Regions from separate parts of the Pseudomonas sp. RA_35y_Pfl2_P32 genome, predicted to be linked through region 1. Evidence: predicted binding sites of a transcription regulator. Region 1 holds the regulator's gene; each other region holds the start of a gene.
The links. The regulator sigma-54, encoded in region 1, starts transcription at its own class of promoters, with help from an activator protein. The targets are predictions, from matches to a motif close to ANTGGCATNNANNTTGCTNT.
Positions count from the first base shown of each region.

Region 2: a site for sigma-54 is predicted at 1,897-1,916, ahead of glnK (P-II family nitrogen regulator). Genes of this name have one in related genera too.
Region 3: a site for sigma-54 is predicted at 3,370-3,389, ahead of glnA (type I glutamate--ammonia ligase). Genes of this name have one in related genera too.
Region 4: a site for sigma-54 is predicted at 1,569-1,588, ahead of AACY45_RS08590 (circularly permuted type 2 ATP-grasp protein). Genes of this name have one in related genera too.

Region 1 is NZ_CAXAQF010000010.1:164,177-169,563, reverse strand. It holds gene rapZ (RNase adapter RapZ) at 1-664, opposite strand, end outside; gene ptsN (PTS IIA-like nitrogen regulatory protein PtsN) at 667-1,131, opposite strand; gene hpf (ribosome hibernation-promoting factor, HPF/YfiA family) at 1,144-1,452, opposite strand; gene AACY45_RS12370 (RNA polymerase factor sigma-54) at 1,559-3,052, opposite strand; gene lptB (LPS export ABC transporter ATP-binding protein) at 3,235-3,960, opposite strand; gene lptA (lipopolysaccharide transport periplasmic protein LptA) at 3,960-4,508, opposite strand; gene lptC (LPS export ABC transporter periplasmic protein LptC) at 4,495-5,067, opposite strand; gene AACY45_RS12350 (KdsC family phosphatase) at 5,075-5,387, opposite strand, start outside.
Region 2 is NZ_CAXAQF010000008.1:64,565-69,951, reverse strand. It holds gene AACY45_RS09935 (YifB family Mg chelatase-like AAA ATPase) at 1-1,200, opposite strand, end outside; gene AACY45_RS09930 (accessory factor UbiK family protein) at 1,444-1,704, opposite strand; gene glnK (P-II family nitrogen regulator) at 2,119-2,457, shown strand; gene AACY45_RS09920 (ammonium transporter) at 2,493-3,830, shown strand; gene AACY45_RS09915 (secondary thiamine-phosphate synthase enzyme YjbQ) at 4,046-4,471, shown strand; gene sutA (transcriptional regulator SutA) at 4,574-4,900, shown strand; gene AACY45_RS09905 (HAD family hydrolase) at 5,024-5,387, opposite strand, start outside.
Region 3 is NZ_CAXAQF010000006.1:152,885-158,271, forward strand. It holds gene glnL (nitrogen regulation protein NR(II)) at 1-565, opposite strand, end outside; gene AACY45_RS07935 (hypothetical protein) at 825-1,187, opposite strand; gene AACY45_RS07940 (cupin domain-containing protein) at 1,256-1,678, opposite strand; gene glnA (type I glutamate--ammonia ligase) at 1,866-3,272, opposite strand; gene thiI (tRNA uracil 4-sulfurtransferase ThiI) at 3,604-5,058, shown strand; gene typA (translational GTPase TypA) at 5,198-5,387, shown strand, end outside.
Region 4 is NZ_CAXAQF010000007.1:56,769-62,155, forward strand. It holds gene AACY45_RS08575 (hypothetical protein) at 45-335, opposite strand; gene AACY45_RS08580 (hypothetical protein) at 571-807, shown strand; gene AACY45_RS08585 (ribonuclease E inhibitor RraB) at 1,011-1,352, shown strand; gene AACY45_RS08590 (circularly permuted type 2 ATP-grasp protein) at 1,742-3,151, shown strand; gene AACY45_RS08595 (alpha-E domain-containing protein) at 3,164-4,114, shown strand; gene AACY45_RS08600 (transglutaminase family protein) at 4,111-4,920, shown strand; gene AACY45_RS08605 (c-type cytochrome) at 5,035-5,387, opposite strand, start outside.

The DNA.
Region 1 (5,387 bases):
CTTCGACATCCGGCTGAGCGGCCAGGTACTCGGCAACCGGCTGGTCCAGACCGGATTGGGCGCGCAGCTCTGGCTTCCAGTAAGGATTGGGCAGGCAGCGCACATCGAATACCAGGTCGGCATCCACGGGCATGCCGCGCTTGAAGCCGAACGACTCGACCAGGAATGCCGTACCCGGCTCCGGTTGATTGAGCAGGCGCAACTTGATGGTGTCACGCAACTGGTAGAGGTTCAGATCGGTGGTGTTGAGCTTGAGGTCGGCCAGGTCGGCAATCGGCTCCAGCAGGCTGGCCTCGTCCTTGATGGCTTCGGCCAGCGAGCGCTGCGAGCTACTCAGCGGGTGGCGTCGACGGGTTTCCGAGAAGCGCTTGAGCAGGGTTTCTTCATCGGCATCGAGGAACAGCACATCACATTGGATGTGGCGGCTGCGCACTTCTTCGAGCAATTCAGGGAAGCGTGACAAATGGCTCGGCAGGTTGCGCGCATCGATCGACACGGCCACCAACGGCTGGACCAGCTCGTTGTGAATCAGGGCGCGTTCGGCCAACTCCGGCAGCAGCCCGGCGGGCAGGTTGTCGATGCAGTAGTAGCCGTTGTCCTCCAGTACATTGAGGGCCGTGCTTTTACCGGAGCCGGAGCGGCCGCTGACGATGATCAAGCGCATGATTAGTGACCGTTTTGCTCGTCCAGGACGACCTGGTACAGGGCTTCACTGCTGTTGGCGCTGCGCAGGCGGTCGCGTACTTCCTTGCGATCCAGCATGCTGGCGATCTGGCGCAGCAGCTCCAGGTGGGCATCGGTGGCGGCCTGTGGGACCAGCAGAACAAACAGCAGGTCGACTGGGGCGCCGTCGATGGCGTCGAAATCAATAGGTGCGTCCAGGTGCATCAAGGCGCTGATGGGCGACTCGCAGCCTTTGAGACGGCAGTGAGGAATGGCGATGCCGTTGCCAAAACCGGTCGAGCCGAGTTTTTCACGGGCGATCAGGCTCTCGAAGACATCTTGCATCTCCAGATCCGGGACTTCCCGGGCGATCAGGTTGGCAATTTGTTCGAGGGCGCGTTTTTTACTGCCGCCCGGCACGTTCACCAAAGAACGGCCGGGGGTCAGGATGCTTTCAAGTCGGATCATGGGATGGGGGTGTTAACGACCGGTCGCGCCCTGGAGGAGGCTCTGGGTCTTTTCCTTATGCTTTTTAAGTTGACGGTCCAGCTTGTCGGTCAGCAGGTCAATGGCGGCATACATGTCCGTATGCTCGGCATTGGCGACCACTTCTCCGCCGGGGATATGCAGCGTGGCTTCGATTTTCTGCAACAGCTTCTCGACGTTCATCGTGACTTGCACGTTGGTGATCTTGTCGAAATGCCTCTCCAACCGGTCGAGTTTTTCGCCGATGTAGGTGCGCAGAGGTTCGGTAACTTCCAGTTGGTGTCCACTGATGTTGACTTGCATACAGCTTCTCCTTCGTTGCCAGTGCATAAGGCGGCAGGCGAGTTGCCTGCCACTAGGGTGTCTGCGAAAAATTCGAAAACACCCTGGAACGCGGTGGCGTGGCCCGTTACATCAATCGCTTGCGTTCGCTCGACGGCGCGATCCCGAGGGATTCACGGTACTTGGCGACGGTACGACGGGCTACCTGAATACCTTGTGCCTCCAGTAAACCAGCGATCTTGCTGTCACTCAACGGCTTTTTCTGATTTTCCGCGGCAACCAGTTTTTTGATGATCGCGCGGATCGCCGTGGACGAGCATTCACCGCCTTCAGAGGTGCTGACGTGGCTGGAGAAAAAGTACTTCAGCTCATAGATACCGCGCGGGGTATGCATGAACTTTTGTGTGGTGACCCGGGAAATCGTCGACTCGTGCATGCCCACCGCTTCGGCGATGTCATGCAGGACCAACGGCTTCATCGCCTCGTCGCCATATTCGAGAAAGCCGCGCTGGTGCTCGACGATCTGGGTGGCGACTTTCATCAGGGTTTCATTGCGGCTTTGCAGGCTCTTGATGAACCAGCGCGCCTCCTGCAGTTGATTGCGCATGAAGGTGTTATCGGCGCTGGTGTCGGCGCGACGGACGAAACCGGCGTACTGCGGGTTGACTCGCAAGCGCGGTACCGACTCCTGGTTCAGCTCCACCAGCCAGCGCTCGTTGTCCTTGCGCACGATCACGTCGGGCACCACGTATTCGGCTTCGCTGGACTCGATCTGCGAGCCGGGGCGCGGGTTGAGGCTCTGGACCAGTTCGATCACCTGGCGCAGTTCGTCTTCCTTGAGCTTCATGCGCCGCATCAACTGGCTATAGTCGCGGCTGCCGAGCAGGTCGATGTAATCGCTGACCAGGCGCTTGGCCTCGGCCAGCCAAGGCGTCTTGGCGGGCAGTTGGCGCAATTGCAGCAACAGGCACTCGCCCAGGTTGCGGGCGCCGATGCCGGCGGGCTCGAATTGCTGGATGCGGTGCAGGACGGCTTCGATTTCGTCCAGCTCGATGTCCAGTTCCGGGTCGAATGCCTCGAGGATCTCCTCGAGGGTTTCGTCCAGGTAGCCCTGGTTGTTGATGCAGTCGATCAGGGTCACGCCGATCAGGCGATCGGTATCGGACATCGGGGCCAGGTTCAATTGCCAGAGCAGGTGGCTCTGCAGGCTTTCGCCGGCGGAGGTGCGGGTGGTGAAGTCCCACTCGTCGTCATCGTTGCTGGGCAGACTGCTGGCGCTGGTCTGGTAGACGTCTTCCCAGGCCGTATCGACCGGTAGTTCGTTGGGAATGCGCTCGTTCCATTCACCTTCCTCGAGGTTATCCACCGTGGGGGCGGTTTCCTGGTAGGAGGGTTCCTGGACGTCGGTGTTGGGTTTGTGCTCGATGTTGTCCGCCATGGGGTCGGCGTTATCGAAGTCGTCGCCTTCTTCCTGGCGTTCGAGCATTGGATTTGACTCCAAGGCTTCCTGGATTTCCTGTTGCAGGTCCAGGGTCGACAATTGGAGCAGGCGGATGGCCTGTTGCAGCTGCGGTGTCATCGTCAGCTGCTGGCCCATTCTCAAGACTAGCGATGGTTTCATGGCTGGGGCTTAACACCTTATTCGCCGGCGCACGTGCGCCATCCACTACAGGGCGCCGGGGCGCCAAACTTAAGCAAATTATATGCCTGAAACTGAAGTGTTTGCCTAGAGCGTCATGACAATAAAAATATTAAGGCTTTCATTGACAATGCGCTCTGCCAGCAGGCTAGACGCCTCGCAGCTTATAGGCGGAACTCGTGGCCCAGGTACACTTCCTTGACCAGTTCGTTGGCCAGGATGGTTTCAGCGTCACCTTCAGCGATCAGTTGACCATCGTTCACGATATAGGCGGTCTCGCAGATGTCCAGGGTTTCACGCACGTTGTGGTCCGTGATCAGCACGCCAATGCCCTTGGCCTTGAGGTGATGGATGATCTGCTTGATGTCGCCGACCGAAATCGGGTCCACGCCAGCGAAAGGTTCGTCGAGCAGGATGAATTTCGGCGCGGTAGCCAGGGCGCGGGCAATTTCCACGCGGCGTCGTTCGCCACCGGAAAGGCTCATGCCCAGGTTGTCGCGGATATGGTTGATGTGGAACTCCTGCAGCAGGCTTTCGAGTTCCTGGCGCCGACCAGCCTTGTCGAGTTCCTTGCGGGTTTCGAGGATGGCCATGATGTTGTCGGCAACCGACAGTTTGCGGAAGATCGACGCTTCTTGTGGAAGATAGCCGATACCTGCCCGCGCGCGACCGTGCATGGGCTGGTGGCTGACGTCCAGGTCGTCGATCAGTACGCGACCCTGGTCGGCCTGCACCAGGCCGACGATCATGTAGAAGCAGGTGGTCTTGCCGGCACCGTTGGGGCCAAGCAGGCCGACGATCTGGCCGCTGTCGATGGACAGGCTGACGTCACGCACGACCTGACGGCTCTTGTAGCTCTTGGCCAGGTGCTGGGCTTTCAGAGTTGCCATTACTGGGCCTTTTGCTCGTCAGTTTTCTTTTTCGGCTGGATGACCATGTCGATCCGCGGACGTTGCTCAGTGACCTTGCTGCCCGTGGCGCGACCGGCGCTGGCGAGCTTTTTGTTGGTGTCGTAGACGATTTTCTCGCCCAGGGTAATGTTGTTGTCCTTGTCGATGACTTTGGCCCGATCGATCAGCACGACGCGGTCTTGCGAGGCGTGGTACTGAATGGTCACCCCGTAGCCCTGCACAGGCTTGGTGTCGCCCACGGTTTGCATCTGCTCGAAGTAGGCCAGGTTGCCGACCGAGGTTACGACGTCGATATCGCCAGCCGCTGTGCGGGTGATGGTCACGGTGTTGCCGGTGACCTTCATCGAGCCCTGGGTGATGATCACGTCGCCCTTGTAGGTGGCGATACCGTTCTTGTCGTCCAGTTGGGCGTCGTCGGCCTGGATGCGGATAGGTTGATCTCTATCGGTCGGCAGGGCCCAGGCGCTCGCGCTTCCCAGTGCTGCGCCCAGACTGAGCAAAATAGGGAGGGTTTTAACGAGCCTCATACTGTCCTCTTACGTTCGATAGCAGGTGTATCCTGCTTTCTTTCAAATACGCCTTCATTCCGGTACCAGTCGATACACCGCCAGCGCCGTCGATTCTAACGGCTTGCTGGGTCTGCGCATATTGCTGCTTGGGGAATACCGTCATGCGCGTGGTGGTGATGACCATCGGGCGATTCTTGGCATCCGTACGGGCAATGCGTACCGAGTCGATCAGTTCGACCTCGGTGCCGTCAGGATTGACCTCGCCACGTTCGCTCTGCACGTGCCAGGGGAATTCGGTGCCGCGATACATCTGCAGGTCCGGTTTGGTCAGCAGGGTCACTTCGCTGGCCTTGATGTGCTCGACCTTGTCGGACGTCATGTCGTACTGCAACTTGCCATCTGGCAGGAACTGCACGCTGTGGGCGTTGATGGCGTAGTAGTCGATCTCGCTGTCGTTGACTGCCGCTACCGGTTTGTCGAGAAAGCGCTCGGGGCTGATATTCCAGTAGCCCACAGCCGCAAGCAGCGCGGCGATGGCTGCGAAAAACACGATGTTGCGAAACTTTTTACTCAGCATAAATGACTCACAGGTACGCGGCGTTGGCGTCTTGCAGGTTGCCTTGGGCGCGTAATATCAATTCACAGAATTCTCGAGCAGCACCTTCGCCGCCACGGGCCTCGGTGATGCCGTGGGCGTGTTCGCGGACAAAACCCGCAGCATTGGCAACGGCCATGCCCAGGCCGACCCGTCGAATCACCGGCAGGTCAGGCAGGTCATCACCCAGATAGGCGACCTGTTCATAGCTTAGGCCCAGTTGCGCGAGAAGCTCGTCGAGCACCACAAGTTTGTCCTCGCGGCCTTGATACAGGTGGGCAACCCCCAGGCTTTTGGCGCGA
Region 2 (5,387 bases), on a different contig from region 1:
CGGTTGGACGGCGGGATTGAGTGCCGTGGCCTCGCGAGCGACGGTCAGGTGCAGGTCGATACGGTCGAGCAGCGGGCCGGAGAGCTTGTGGCGGTAGCGCTGGACCATCTCCGGGGTGCAGGAGCAGCGGCCGCTGGGCTCGCCCAGATAACCGCAGGGGCAGGGGTTCATGGCTGCGACCAACTGGAAACGGGCCGGGAAGCGCACACGATCCCGGGCTCGGGCGATCACGATATGACCAGACTCCAGCGGCTCTCTTAATACCTCCAGTACCTTGCGATCGAATTCCGGCAACTCGTCGAGGAATAGCACGCCGTGGTGGGCCAGGGTGATTTCGCCGGGCTGGGGTTTCGAGCTGCCACCCACCAGCGCCGGGCCGGACGCTGAGTGATGGGGCTGGCGAAAAGGACGTTGCGGCCAGTGACTCAACGGCACACCACTGGCAACCGACTGGATCGCCGCCACTTCCAGTGCCTCGCTCTCGGTCAGCGGTGGCAACAACCCCGGCAAGCGACTGGCCAGCAAGGTTTTTCCGGTCCCCGGTGGCCCACTGAACAGCAGGTTATGGGCGCCTGCCGCGGCAATCAGCAGCGCCCGCTTGGCGGCGGTCTGGCCTTGTACTTCGCTCAAGTCGGGATAGGGTTTGCTGGCGTGGAGCAAACCGTTGGAGCGGTAAGGTTCGATGGGGGTATGGCCATTAAAGTGAGCGACCGCCTCCAGCAAGTGATGCACCGCGATCACCTTGAGCCCGGAGGCCAGGCAAGCTTCCTCGGCATTCGCCCAGGGCACCACCAGCGCCCGCCCGGCCTGGCGCGCCGCCAGGGCGGCCGGCAACACGCCGCGAACGGCCCGCACTTCACCGGAAAGCGCCAGCTCCCCCAGGCACTCCACCTCATCCAGGGTCAGGGTTGGCACCTGTACGCTGGCGGAAAGAATTCCCAGGGCAATCGCCAGGTCGAAGCGCCCACCGTCCTTGGGCAAATCGGCGGGGGCGAGATTCAAGGTGATGCGCCGCGCTGGAAACTGCAGGCCCGAATTGATGATCGCGCTGCGCACCCGGTCCTTGCTTTCTTTCACGGCCGCTTCGGGCAGGCCGACCATCGTCAGCGAGGGCAAGCCATTGGCCAGGTGGACTTCAACGGTGACAGCCGGCGCCTCCACGCCAATCTGGGCGCGGCTGTGGACGATGGACAGGGACATGAGCATTCCTTGAACGAAAAAGAACCGCTTCCTGCGGTTGTTCAAGGGTAGTTGCGAGGGGGTGTTTTAGCGCTGCGCGCGGGGTGGCAAAGGTTCGCAGGATGTTGCCGGCGGCCTGTGCGGGGTTTTGTGTAGGAGCGAGCTTGCTCGCGAAGAACTCAAGGACGACATGTTGAGTCAGGCTTGACGCATTATCGTTGACGTCCATCGCGAGCAGGGTCGCTCCCACCCTGGAGCAGGGTATTACTCGGCAGGTGGATTGAGCCTGGCTTCCAGCTCCGCAACTTTCGCTTCAAGGCTTTCCAGGCGTGCCCGGGTGCGGGCCAGGACCACCATCTGGCTGTCGAATTCTTCCCGGCTGACCAGGTCCAGCTTGCTGAAGCCGCTTTGCAGCAGGGCCTTGAACTGGCTTTCGATTTCGCTTTTGGGCAGCGGGGTGTCACCGCTGAACAGGCGGGAGGCGTGCCCGCTCAGGGCGTCGAGGAGGTCTTTGGGCGCGAGCATGGGAGAAGTCCTTAAATCTGATGGCGGGCAGTGTATCACGCAGCGTCCAGGGGCATTTGTGCCGGTTCGACGCACGCTTTTCGCGCATCCGTCCGTCGGCCGACGCACCGTTATTGTGCGTATCTCTGCGCGCAGCTTCGCGCAATCGCTTGGTCCCAAGGGCAAGGGATTGAAATCAGTGGTTTTTCTGGAGATGGCAAGCTTTCTGCTAAGACCTCTGTGACCCATGCACTGATGCAGTCGCTGTGACGAATGCAGTGCGGCAGGCGAAGCGGGGAGTTTCGTCGGCAGCGGTTAACTGGCGTCAGTTGGGCAGGTACGGCCGACGATGCGTTACAAAGCCAGGCACTGCGCTTAGACTTGAGTCGGGTTTGTTTTCCTGGGGCAAGTCCACTAATTCGGGAGAGAGTTTTCATGAAGCTAGTCACTGCCATCATCAAGCCGTTCAAACTGGATGACGTCCGCGAGGCATTGTCCGAGATCGGCGTGCAGGGCATTACGGTCACTGAGGTCAAAGGCTTCGGTCGGCAGAAGGGTCACACCGAGCTGTATCGCGGCGCGGAGTACGTGGTCGATTTCCTGCCCAAGGTGAAGATCGATGTCGCCATTGACGACAAGGATCTGGACCGGGTTATCGAGGCGATAACCAAGGCGGCCAACACCGGCAAGATTGGTGACGGCAAGATCTTCGTGGTCAATCTGGAACAGGCTATTCGCATCCGTACCGGCGAAACCGATACCGACGCAATCTAAGCCGCCACAACCCCAACGCCCCAGGAGAAAACAATATGACTCTGCGTAAATTCGCAGGGCTAGGAGCCCTGTTGTCCCTCGTAATGCCCAGCCTGGCCATGGCGGCAGACGAAGTGGCGGCTCCAGTCCTCAACTCCGGCGATACTGCCTGGATGCTGACCTCGACAGCCTTGGTGCTGTTCATGACCATTCCCGGCCTTGCGCTGTTCTACGGCGGCATGGTGCGCTCCAAAAACATTCTTTCCGTGATGATGCAGTGCTTCGCCATTACCGGTCTGATCAGCATCCTGTGGGTCATTTATGGCTACAGTATTGCGTTCGACACCACCGGCATGGAGCAGGGCGTCGTCAACTTCAACTCGTTCTTCGGCGGCATGGGCAAGGCGTTCCTCGCCGGTGTCACCCCGGCGAGCGTGACAGGGCCTGCGGCACTGTTCCCTGAAGCGGTGTTCATCACCTTCCAGATGACCTTCGCCATCATCACCCCGGCGCTGATCGTCGGTGCCTTCGCCGAGCGGATGAAGTTCTCCGCGATGCTGATCTTCATGGCGGTGTGGTTCACCCTGGTGTACGCACCGATCGCGCACATGGTCTGGGCCGGTAACGGCGGCCTGATGTGGGACTGGGGCGTCCTGGACTTCGCTGGCGGCACCGTGGTGCACATCAACGCCGGTATTGCCGGTCTGGTGGCCTGCCTGGTGTTGGGCAAGCGCAAGGGCTTCCCGACCACCCCGATGGCTCCGCACAATCTGGGTTACACCCTGATGGGCGCGGCCATGCTGTGGGTTGGCTGGTTTGGCTTCAACGCCGGCTCCGCCGCGGCGGCCAACGGAACTGCCGGCATGGCGATGCTGGTGACCCAGATCGCAACTGCTGCCGCTGCCCTGGGCTGGATGCTGGCCGAGTGGCTGACCCATGGCAAACCTAGTGCCCTGGGCATCGCCTCGGGTGTGGTTGCCGGCCTGGTGGCCATTACTCCAGCTGCGGGCACCGTGGGCCCGATGGGCGCCCTGGTGATCGGCCTGTCGGCCGGTGTGGTGTGCTTCTTCTGTGCCACGACCCTGAAACGCAAAATGGGCTACGACGACTCCCTCGACGCCTTCGGCGTGCACGGCATTGGCGGCATCCTCGGCGCGATCCTCACCGGCGTGTTTGCAGCACCATCGCTGGGTGGCTTCGGCACCGTGACCGACATCGCTGCACAAGTCTGGATTCAGTGCAAAGGCGTAGGCTTCACGGTGATCTACACCGCGATCATCACCTACATCATCCTCAAGGTGCTGGATGCCGTCATGGGTCTGCGTGTGACCGAAGAGGAAGAGGCGGTGGGCCTGGACCTGGCACAACACAACGAGCGCGGCTACAACCTGTAAGCAGGCGCAGAAAAAAACTTGCCCGGCTTGCCGGGCATTTTTTTATCCTGGATTTGTCACTCAGGCCCACGCTGAAAGGATTTTTCAGGCAGCTTTGCCGAGGTTTGCCATGGCGGTTTTTCCAGGGGCGATGGCTTACAGCATGGCGCGAATATTAGGGTCTTTGTTTTTTCCCAGAGCGCGCTAGAATGCGCCCCGAACGTGCGGAGAACTGTATGTGGCAACAGACTCTGATAACCCTGCGGGCCAAGCCCCGGGGCTTTCATCTGGTGACGGACGAGTTACTCGCCGGCCTGCCTGAAATCAAGGCATGCCGGGTCGGTCTGTTGCATTTGTGCCTACAGCATACCTCGGCGTCGTTGAGCCTCAACGAGAACGCCGATCCGGCGGTACGTCGCGACTTCGAACGGTTTTTCAATCGGCTGATCCCACAAGGTGCAGCCGGCTATGAGCATAACGACGAAGGCCTGGACGACCTCCCGGCGCACTTCAAGGCCAGTTTGCTAGGCTGTCAATTGAGTTTGCCGATCACGGCGGGCCGATTGGCGTTAGGTAGCTGGCAAGGTGTTTATCTGGGCGAGCACCGGGATCATGGCGGTGCTCGTAAAGTCCTCGCCACCGTGCACGGTGAAGGGGCATAACCCGCTGGTTACCAGTGGATGTTGAATTTTTTCTGGCGGTCGTCGACAGACGACGAAGCTGGGCTATAACTAATCTGCTTTTCGCAAGTCATGAGGTAGAACATGAGCGACGATGATCTGGAAAACGACGACCTCGAAGTAGGCGACGAAGACGAGGCTGAAGAAGGCCTTGAAGCAGCAGCGGAAGACGTTGCTGACGACGATGGTGGCGACGATACGCCGGCCCCTACCGCCAAAGGCAAGGCCAAGGCTGCGGTGTCGGTAGACGAGCTGCCGAGCGTCGAAGCCAAGAACAAGGAGCGTGATGCTCTGGCCCGCGCGATGGAAGAGTTCCTGGCCAAAGGCGGCAAGGTTCAGGAAGTCGAGGCCAACGTGGTGGCCGATCCACCAAAGAAGCCTGATAACAAGTACGGCAGCCGGCCTATCTAAGGGCCTGCACTGTGTTTGCTGAAAAAGCCCGCCGTCGCTGCGGGCTTTTTCATGGCTTCGCAAGTATCCCCCCGTGGCAGTTGCCGAGCCCGCGAGCCCGCCTTCAATGCCACACGCTCGGGTTTAGCGCAGGTCCGACCAACATGCCAGCAACTCCGGCAATTCTGTCAGGCAACGAATCTCGGCATCCGGTGCCTTGTCTGCTTCCCACGCCTTGCCCGTCGGGTTGAACCAGATCGCGCGCAATCCCGCCTGCTGGGCCCCGGCAATGTCATCGCCGGGATGATCGCCAACATGCACCGCGCGGGCGGCAGTGGTTGCGCCGCGTTGCAGGGCTTCGTGGAACAGGCGGGTATCGGGCTTGGCGATGCCGATGTCTTCGGCGCACAGGGCAAACTTGAAGTAGTCGGCCAGCCCCAGGCGGCGCACGTCGGCATTGCCGTTGGTGACCACGCCCAGGGCATAGCGGTTGCGCAGGATCTCCAGC
Region 3 (5,387 bases), on a different contig from region 1:
GCATGCGATCCACCAGGTTACGCAGGCGATCCGCCTCCTCGATGATCACATTGGTGTAGTCCTTGAGGCTTTCCTCCGGCAGTTCGCGGGCCAGCAACTGGGCCGCGCCACGAATCCCGCCCAGCGGGTTCTTGATCTCGTGGGCCAGGCCGCGCACCAGCATCTTGCTGGTTTCCTGCTTGGACAGCTGCGCTTCTTCCTTGGTGATCCGCAGCAGGCGGTCGCGCGGGTGTACCTCAAGCAGCAGCAGGGTGGCGCCGTTGCTCAGGATTGGCGTCACCGCGTAGTCGACGGTCAGGGTCTGGCCGGTCAGGGCGGTGAGCATCGCCTCGCGCTTGGTAAAGGGGTGGGCCTGTTCGACCGCCTGGCGCAAGGAGTTCAGGGCTTCGGTCGACTCGGTGAACAGCTCGCTGATGAATTGCCCATGACTGCGTTGGCCGCTGATGGCCAGGAGCATTTCGGCCGCCGGGTTCATGTACTCAAGGCGCAGATCGGCATTCAGCAGAATGGTGGCAGTGGTCAGGTTGTCGAGTAGCAAGCGGTGCAGTGCGTCGCTGATGGTCATTAGGACCTCTTTTGGAGCAGGCGCGCGCGAAGGAGGCGCTGTTGCGAGGAAAATGCAAAAACCAAACCAAGGCTCCGAAAAGAAGCAATAAACCCCAGAAACAGGCGTTTTAAGTGGCCTTACGTGGCGTTCTGCCAGCTTTGACGGGTATTTTCGAACCAAAATGGGTTGATTAGTGGCAAGCGTGCAAACCATTGCACCAATATAGTGCGCAAACCTGAACAGCGCCTCAAGCACTGCAAAAAACAGCGTGGCTGCCTTAGCGCTTGCGTACTCGCAGCACGGTGAGCCTGAGGGTTGGGCTTTGCTGGATCACTCCGTCTTGCACCAGCACCTGCACGGCGAGGCGGTGTTCGCCGCGATCGATGTTCAGCAGGTGCAGCTGCGTTGTGTCGCTGAGTGGGCCGTAGGGCTGGCCATCGAGCAGCAGGCGCAGGCGATGAGTGGCCTGCAGCGGTGGCTGGATCTGTACGCCAACGCTGAATGAGCCGTTATTGGCGCGCAGGGCCTGGCCGTCGGTCAGCTCGCTGAGGGCCAGCACCGAGTAGGTGGGGCGCGGTGTGCTCAGGACGGCGGCAGGTAGAGCAAGCCAAATGAGCAGGCAACCCCTTAAGAGACGCATCGTGCATTGCCTCTGGCCATTGGCGTCGGGGGTGGCGTCGCGCCGGCTCGACCAGCAGCCTTCAAGCTTCAAGGCTGTTCCGACAGGGGGATTCCCGGGCTGCCGGCATAAAACACGATCAGTTCCACCGGGCTGGCGCCGGTGGTGCCGCGATGAGCGCGGTCGACCATCTCGGCCAGGGTTTGCCCAGGCTTGAGCAAGTGAACCTGGCCGCTGGCCTTCGCTTCTACCGTCAGTTCGCCCGAGAGGATGTAGGCCACGTTGGGCATGGGGTGGGTGTGCCAGTCCAGGGTGGTATTGGCGGGGATCCTGAGTTTGAGCAGGGTCAGTTCCGGACGGCCGGCGGGGTAGGCGGTGTAAGGGGAGCCGTCCCAAGAGGCACTGCTCTGCAGCAGGACTTGCCGTTCGATGGCAGGTGTTGCCGGGGTGTTGCTACAGCCCGCCAGAAGCAGGCCGGCGAGGAGAAAGGATGGGATGTGCAGGCGGTTCATGGGCTCGGCTCTGGTTCATTCGGCGTGGTGGTGCCGAAAGACTAAATGCCAAGGCTTGCGCTGGATGTCAGGCGCAACGCTGAATCAACGAGCAGTCGATGCTTTGTGGTGTCGGAAATTTCCATAAAAAAGGCCTCCCGTAGGAGGCCTCTTGCATCGTCACGCCGCGTGCGCTGGCGCTACCGGATTAGCAGCTGTAGTACAGCTCATATTCCAGTGGGTGTACGAAGGTACGTACCTTGATTTCTTCTTCGCTTTTCAGGGCGATGTAAGCGTCGATGAAGTCGTCGCTGAAAACGCCGCCTTTGGTCAGGAACGCACGACCTTTGTCCAGCTCTTCCAGGGCTTCTTTCAGGCTGCCGCACACTTGTGGGATCTCTTTCGCCTCTTCAGGCGGCAGGTCGTACAGGTTTTTGTCAGCTGCATCGCCAGGGTGGATCTTGTTCTGGATGCCGTCCAGGCCAGCCATCAGCAGTGCGGCGAAGCACAGGTATGGGTTGGCAGCCGGATCCGGGAAGCGGGCTTCGATACGACGAGCGCGTGGGCTGGACACGTAAGGAATACGGATCGAGGCGGAACGGTTGCGAGCCGAGTAGGCCAGCATGACGGGTGCTTCGAAACCTGGTACCAGACGCTTGTAGGAGTTGGTCGCCGGGTTGGTGAAGCCGTTCAGCGCCTTACCGTGCTTGATGATACCGCCGATGAAGTACAGGGCGGTGTCGGACAGGCCGGCATAACCTTCGCCAGCAAAGGTGTTCTTGCCATCTTTGGCGATGGACAGGTGAACGTGCATACCCGAGCCGTTGTCGCCGTACAGAGGCTTAGGCATGAAGGTCGCGGTGCGGCCGAAAGCCACGGCCACGTTGTGTACGCAGTACTTGAGGGTCTGAACTTCGTCAGCCTTGGCAACCAGGGTGTTGAACTTCACACCGATTTCGTTCTGGCCGGCAGTCGCCACTTCGTGGTGGTGAACTTCGATGGTCAGGCCCATCTCTTCCATGGCGTTGCACATGGAGGTACGGATTTCGTGGTCGTGGTCGAACGGTGGAACCGGGAAGTAGCCGCCCTTGATACCTGGACGGTGGCCATGGTTGCCGCCTTCCACGTCCTGGTCGGACATCCACGAACCTTGTTCGGAGTAGATCTTGAACATCGAACCGGAGATATCGGACTTGAACTTCACTTGGTCGAAGATGAAGAACTCAGGCTCAGGACCGACGAATACGGTGTCACCGATAGCGGTGGACTTCAGGTAGTCCTCGGCACGCTTGGCGATCGCACGTGGGTCGCGGTCATAGCCTTGCATGGTCGAAGGGTCGATCACGTTGCAGACGATGATCAGGGTTGGGTCTTCGGTGAACGGATCGAGGACAGCGGTGCTGTCGTCCGGCATCAGGATCATGTCGGAAGCTTCGATGCCTTTCCAGCCAGCGATGGAGGAACCGTCGAACATTTTGCCTTCTTCGAAGAAAGCATCATCCAGCGCGTCGCGAGCCGGCATGGTCACGTGGTGCTGAGTGCCCTTGGTATCTGTGAAGCGCAGATCAATCCATTTGACGTCATGATCTTTGATGAGTTGAACCGACTTCGACATAGTGTCCTCCGGGTGGCTTCGGGCTTGAGTAGTGGATGCCCTTAGAATGTGGGTGATGCCGGCGCGAATACTCTGCCAAGGCAACCTGCCTCACAAGGGAGCAAATTGCATGCCAGTGCCCCGAGTTGGGTTTTTTGCCCCAATATCACGCTTATAAAGGTGCAAAGCGCTGAAAAGGGCAAAAGCGCGCCCTCTAATGTAGCGCCAGAAAGCATAAATGACCCGTTTTGGTGCATTGAAAACCTTCTGCACATTAACTGGTTAAACCTTGAGCAATTTCCGCTATAATCCGCGCCCCCCTTTTTCGGCTGGCCCAGCGCGCGCTGTTTTCATGAAACTAATCGTAAAAGTCTTCCCCGAGATCACCATCAAAAGCCGCCCGGTACGGATGCGTTTCATCCGTCAGTTGGCCAAGAACATCCGTGCCGTGCTCCGCGATCTGGACCCGGCTGTGGTGGTGAACGGTGTGTGGGACAACCTCGAGCTGGAAACGCAGCTGACTGACCCCAAAGCCTTGAAGGACATGACCGAGCGCCTGAGCTGCATGCCGGGCATCGCGCATTTCCTGCAGGTCGATGAGTACCCTCTGGGTGACTTCGACGACGTGGTCGCCAAGTGCAAGCAGCACTTTGGCGAGGCGCTGGCCGGGAAGATTTTTTCGGTACGCTGCAAGCGCGCCGGCAAGCACGAATTCAGCTCCATGGATGTCGAGAAATACGTCGGCAGCCAACTGCGTCGCCAGTGCGGTGCCGCCGGAATTTCCCTGAAAGACCCGCAAATCGAAGTCCGCATCGAAATTCGCGACAAACGGTTGTTTGTGATCCACAACCAGCACAACAGCATCGGCGGCTACCCGCTGGGCGCGCTGGAACAGACCCTGGTCCTGATGTCCGGCGGTTTCGATTCCACGGTGGCGGCCTACCAGATCATGCGCCGCGGGCTGATGGCGCACTTCTGCTTCTTCAATCTCGGCGGGCGTGCCCACGAATTGGGCGTGATGGAAGTGGCGCACTTCATCTGGAAGAAGTACGGCAGCTCGCAACGCGTGTTATTTGTCAGTGTGCCGTTCGAGGAAGTGCTGGGAGAAATTCTCGGCAAAGTCGATAACAGTCATATGGGCGTCGTATTGAAGCGTATGATGTTGCGCGCTGCGTCGAGAATCGCCGATCGACTGGACATCGAGGCGCTGGTGACCGGTGAGGCGATCTCCCAGGTTTCCAGCCAGACGCTGCCGAACCTGTCGGTGATCGACTGCGTGACCGAGAAGCTGGTGTTGCGCCCGCTGATCGCCAGTCACAAGCAGGACATCATCGACCTGGCCAACGAAATCGGCACCGCCGACTTCGCCAAGCACATGCCGGAGTACTGCGGGGTCATCTCGGTGAACCCCAAGACCCACGCCAAGCGTCCACGCGTGGAGCATGAAGAGAAAGAATTCGACATGGCCGTCCTTGAGCGTGCGCTCGAGAACGCCAAACTGGTGCCGATCGATCGGGTCATCGACGAGTTGGGCCAGGACGTGCAAATTGAAGAAGTCAGCGAAGCGCTGGCCGGTCAGATCGTCATCGACATCCGTCACCCGGATGCCGCTGAAGACGACCCGCTCGCCCTGGCTGGCGTCGAGGTACAAACGATGCCGTTTTATGCACTGAACGCTCGTTTCAAGGAACTGGACCCTACTCGCCAGTACCTGCTGTATTGCGACAAAGGCGTGATGAGTCGCCTGCATGCCCACCATTTGCTCAGTGAGGGGCATGCCAATGTGCGCGTTTATCGACCGAGCTAAGAGCCCGGGGCTGTTTGCCTGTGGCCTGCGTCACCGGCCCCCCGACTCTGCCGTCAAGCTGTAACGGCAAGGCCTGACTCTACTGTAAATCGCTGCCACGACCTGTCAGCACACCGAATCCTCTGATCGAGATACACAAGTGATCGAAAATCTACGCAACATCGCCATCATTGCTCACGTTGACCATGGTAAGACCACCCTGGTAGACAAACTCTTGCGTCAATCCGGCACCCTGGAGCGCAACGAGCTCAACGACGAGCGCGTGATGGACTCCAACGACCAGGAGAAAGAGCGCGGTATTACCATTCTGGCGAAAAACACCGCCATCA
Region 4 (5,387 bases), on a different contig from region 1:
GCAACAACAGGGTTGGCCATGCCAGCCCTGTTGCCAGTCGCCGGTTAAAACCAGCCTGAAAACGCCAGGTCGGCCACGGGGGCCGGCAGGTCTGGCCAGCCGGGTGCACGGGTATGCAGTACTTTGACTCGGATGACATCCAGCTCTTTGATGTAGGTGCGGATCTGCTCTTTGGTCAGCGTGTCCTCGGTTTCATGTTCCGGGAATACACCGCCGCTCTTCAGGGCGCCGTACCTTAATACGCCTTTGTCGCCCTCTGCCGACATCACCAGCACAGCGCCATACTTGATGACGCTGGAAACCGTGGTGACGTATTCCTTTCCTGTTTCAAACATGCTTCTCTCCTTGAAGTCGGTTGTTCAAAAAAACAGTTGTTGGGTTTAATGTGCCGTGCGCTCGTTGCCAGTTCAGTGTGGGCGCTGCGCAGCGTTAGAGTGAAGTTGTCGTGGCGTGCGGGGTGGTAATTAGTTACCTGCACGGGCCAATCTTCGGGGGACAGGGAACGAATGCCCGAAGGCCTGGGTCGAGATGGGAGTAAGCCCATTTACGGGTTTTATCGAGGAGGCACCGATGCAAAAGTGGGAAGTCACCTTTGTGGATGATCATGGTGTGCAAAGCGTCGAACGCTTCGACTGCGAGTACGAACCTGACATGGAAAAGGCTGCGCAATTGATTCGTGCCAAACTTCTCCCGGTCTCGGCCGAGCTGGATCTCAATGACCTGGAAGGTCGCACTGACGACCCAACGCTCAAGAGCCTCAAAGATCAGAACAGCATTCAAATCCTCAGCATCTCCCCGATCCCATAAACCCTTCTGTAACCAGGCCTTGGCACGCGCTCCGAGTTGGGGCTACTCTGCAAGCGAGATCAGCGAATGGATCGCTAAGGTCTGGTCTTGTCAGCTACATGCTTGTTTCCCGGCGGCAATCTGATTGCCGTAGCGCCTGCACCATTCGGTTGCAGGCGCGGGGAGTACGGAAAGTCTATCCATTGGAAGTAGGAGGACGTTTCATGAGCACAGCCTATCAAGAAGACATCAGCAGCAGCGTGCTGCGCCGCATGAAAGAAGGCGGTTTTGATTTTTCAAGGTTCCATCCCATCGAGTTCTACGCCATTTTCCCCGACGAGGAGGGGGCACGCAGGGCGGCAGGGCAGTTTCGCGGTGAGTCCTTGAATGCACAGATCAGTGTGCGCGACGACGGGGCCTGGTACCTGGAGCTGAGCAAGGTGATGTACGCCACCTATGGCGGCATCGGCGATTTTGAACAGGACTTCGAGGCGGTGGTCGAGCCTTTGGGGGGAATCATCGAAGGTTGGGGCGTCAAGCAGGAGGTACGAGGGCAACTCGCATAACACTATGAAGAGCGACAACACTCAGCGACGGCTGACCCTTGGGGTCGGCCGTTTTCATTTGGGCCGGAGCAAACGCCAGGCAAAAAAAAGCCACCTGAGCAGGTGGCCTAAAGGGAAGAGGGGTAGCCAGCAAGCGAGCAGTGCCGCTTGCTGCGTGATGGGCCAATTATCCGCGAGCCCGGGCGGGCGGTGAAATGAACTATGGCTATGCTGCTAATAGCCATAAGCATTGCTTCGCAATGAAGCGCGGACGATCAGGCGGGGGTGTTTGCTGCACGGGATTGGTGCAAAGCCTTCGGGGTGATAAACCAACTGATTGATATTAAAGGGTTTATGCCGCTGGCACGGGCCTTGCGAAGCCAAGGTGTCCGGGTGACAAGGAGTACGGCATGATCCGCACCTATTTTGATGAGATGTACGATGCCAGCGGCCAGGTCCGCGCGCATTATCGAGAATTCGCCCGTTGGCTGGCGGAAACGCCTGACGAGCTGCTGGCTCAACGCCGACGCGAGGCCGATCTGTTGTTTCATCGCGCCGGGATAACGTTCACCCTCTATGGCGACGAGCAGGGCACCGAACGCCTGATACCCTTCGACACCATTCCGCGCAGCATCCCTGCCAGCGAGTGGCGGATCGTCGAGCGCGGCTGCATCCAGCGGGTCAAGGCGTTGAACATGTTCCTCGCCGACCTCTATCACGAGCAGCGCATCATCAAGGCCGGCATCATTCCGGCCGAGCAGGTGCTGGCGAACGAACAGTACCAACTGGCCATGCAGGGCCTGGACCTGCACCGCGACATCTATTCGCACATCTCCGGGGTCGACCTGGTGCGCGATGGCGACGGCAGTTACTACGTGCTGGAGGACAACCTGCGCACCCCCAGCGGGGTGAGCTACATGCTCGAAGACCGCAAGATGATGATGCGCCTGTTCCCCGAGCTGTTCGCGGCCCAGCGCATCGCGCCCATCGATCACTACCCCAACCTGCTGCTCGACACCCTCAAAAGCTCCAGCCCCCTCGATAACCCCAGCGTGGTGGTGCTGACGCCGGGACGCTTCAACAGTGCGTTCTTCGAGCACGCTTTCCTGGCCCGGGAAATGGGCGTGGAGCTGGTGGAAGGTGCGGACCTGTTCGTGCGTGACGACAAAGTCTTCATGCGCACCACCGATGGCCCCAAGGCCGTCGATGTGATCTACCGACGGCTCGACGACGCCTTCCTCGACCCGCTGGCGTTCAACCCGGACTCGATGCTCGGGGTTCCTGGCCTGCTGGCCTCCTATCGCAGCGGCAATGTGGTGTTGGCCAACGCCATTGGCACCGGCGTGGCGGATGACAAGTCGGTGTATCCGTTCGTCACCGAGATGATCCGTTTCTACCTTGACGAGGAGCCGATCCTGAAAAACGTGCCGACCTGGCAGTGTCGCAATCCGGCAGAGCTGTCCCACGTGTTGGCCAACCTGCCCGAGCTGGTGGTCAAGGAAACCCAGGGCTCCGGCGGCTACGGGATGTTGGTCGGGCCGGCGGCGACGGCGGCCGAGATCGAACAGTTCCGTGCGCGAATCAAGGCCAAGCCCCATGCCTATATCGCCCAGCCGACGTTATCCCTGTCGACCTGTCCGACCTTCGTCGAGAACGGCATCGCCCCGCGGCACATCGACCTGCGTCCGTTCGTGTTGTCGGGCCGTGAAACCCGGGTGGTGCCCGGTGGCCTGACCCGCGTCGCCCTGCGCGAGGGCTCCCTGGTGGTCAATTCCTCCCAGGGTGGCGGTACCAAGGACACCTGGGTTGTCGAGGATTAAAGGAAGCTTGCCATGTTGAGTAGAACTGCCTCGGATCTGTATTGGATGTCGCGTTACCTGGAGCGGGCGGAAAACCTCGCGCGGATGCTCGACATCAGTTATTCGCTGTCGCTGATGCCACAGGATGGCCGCGGCGATGGCCTGCACGAACTGGCGATGCCCTTGCTGATCACCGGCACGCTGGATGACTACCTGGAGCGCCATGGCGCGTTGCACGCTGAGCGCCTGTTGCACTTCTTCGCCCTGGATGCCGCCAACCCGGCCAGTATCTACAGCTGCCTCGGGGCCGCGCGAGCCAGCGCCCATGCGGTGCGTGGCCGGATCACCGCCGACATGTGGGAAAACATCAACGCCACCTGGCTGGAAATTCGCGGCATTGCCGAGCAGGGCCTGGGGCGTTATGGCATGAGCCGGTTTTGCGAGTGGATCAAGGAGCGCTCCCATCTGTTTCGCGGGGCTTCCTACGGCACCATCATGCGCAACGATGCGTTTCGCTTCATTCGCCTGGGCACCTTCATCGAGCGCGCCGACAACACCTTGCGTCTGCTGGATGCACGCTACGAAATGGCCGGCGACCAGGGCGAGGCGGTCAGCGATGGCACCGCCCACGCTTATTACCAGTGGAGTGCGTTGTTGCGGGCCTTGTCGTCATTCGAGGCCTACACCGAAATCTACCGCGACGCGCCCGGTGCCCGGCAGGTCGCCGAACTGTTGCTGCTGCGCGCCGATGTCCCCCGTTCGTTGCGCGCCTGCACCGAGGAAATCGACCAGATACTCGCCCAGTTGCCGGGCGCCAATGGCCGTCCGGCCCAGCGCCTGGCGGCCGAAATAGACGCGCGTCTGCGCTACACCGGTATCCAGGAAATCCTCGACGAAGGCCTGCATGCCTGGTTGACCGAGTTCATCCCGCTGGTACGCCAGCTGGGCAACGCCATACACAGTTCCTACCTGGAGGCTGCATGAGACTTTCCATAAGCCACGAGACCACCTATCACTACGAGGATCAGGTGCGGGCGAGCATCCAGTATGTGCGGTTGACCCCCCACGACAGCGAGCGCCAGCACGTACTCAGTTGGCAGCTGGAGTTGCCGCGGCCGGTGCGTGCACAGCTCGACCCGTTCGGCAACATCCTGCATGTGCTGACCCTGGATGAGCCCCACGATGCCATCATCATCGGGGCGCGAGGGCAGGTGGACATCGATGAGTTGCGCGAGGCCGAGCACGAGAGCCAATCGGCCCTGCCATTCCTGCGCTTCACCCGCCTGACCGAGGCCGACGAGGCCCTGCAAGCCTTCGCCGCACAGCAGTGTCAACAGCGTCGCGACCGCAGCGCGCTGATCGACCTGATGCATGGCCTGAACCAGTACATCACCTACACCCCGGGCGCCACCGAAGTGCAAACCAGCGCCGCGCAAGCCTTCGCCGGCCGTGCCGGGGTCTGTCAGGACCACGCCCACAGCTTCATTGCCTGTGCCCGCAGCCTGGGGATTCCGGCGCGTTATGTGTCGGGCTACCTGTACAGCGAAAACAGCGAGCACCTGGCCAGCCATGCGTGGGCCGAAGCGTGGCTGGACGACGCCTGGTACAGTTTTGACGTGACCAACCAACTGGCCCGTCCCGAGCGCCACCTGAAGCTGGCGGTGGGCCTGGACTACCTCGACGCCTGTCCGGTACGCGGCATGCGCCGTGGTGGTGGCTTTGAACAGATGCACGCCAAGGTGTTCGTCTCGCCACTGCCGGCCCCGGTGATGTCGGTGCAGCAGCAGTAGGCGGCGGTAGCCCATCGCGATCAGACGGAACGCCGCCCGACTCGCTCCCACCAGGACTTTTGATCACCCCAAGAGCCAATGTGGGAGCGAGCTTGCTCGCGATGGGCCCATCTGTCAGGGCTTCACCTTGCGCCCTGCCATGTGCCGCAAATACGCCACCAACTGCGTCAACGCCTCATCTGGCAACACCGCCTGGGAGAACCCCGGCATCTTCGCCTGAGGCCATTGGCGCAGGCTTTGCGGGTCGCGGATATAACGCTCGAGAAACGGCGCGCCAAAATACTCGGTAGGGCTGAAGGGGATGTTCAGGTCCGGTCCGAACTGCGCGTCACCCGCGCCGTTGAGGCGGTGGCAGGCCAGGCAGTTTTTCTGGAACAGGGCAAAGCCCCGGTTGACCGGGTCATGGGCGGGGAGGGCTGGGTCCGGCAGCAGGGCCGGGAAGCGCTCGGCGACGGCGGCCAGGCGCT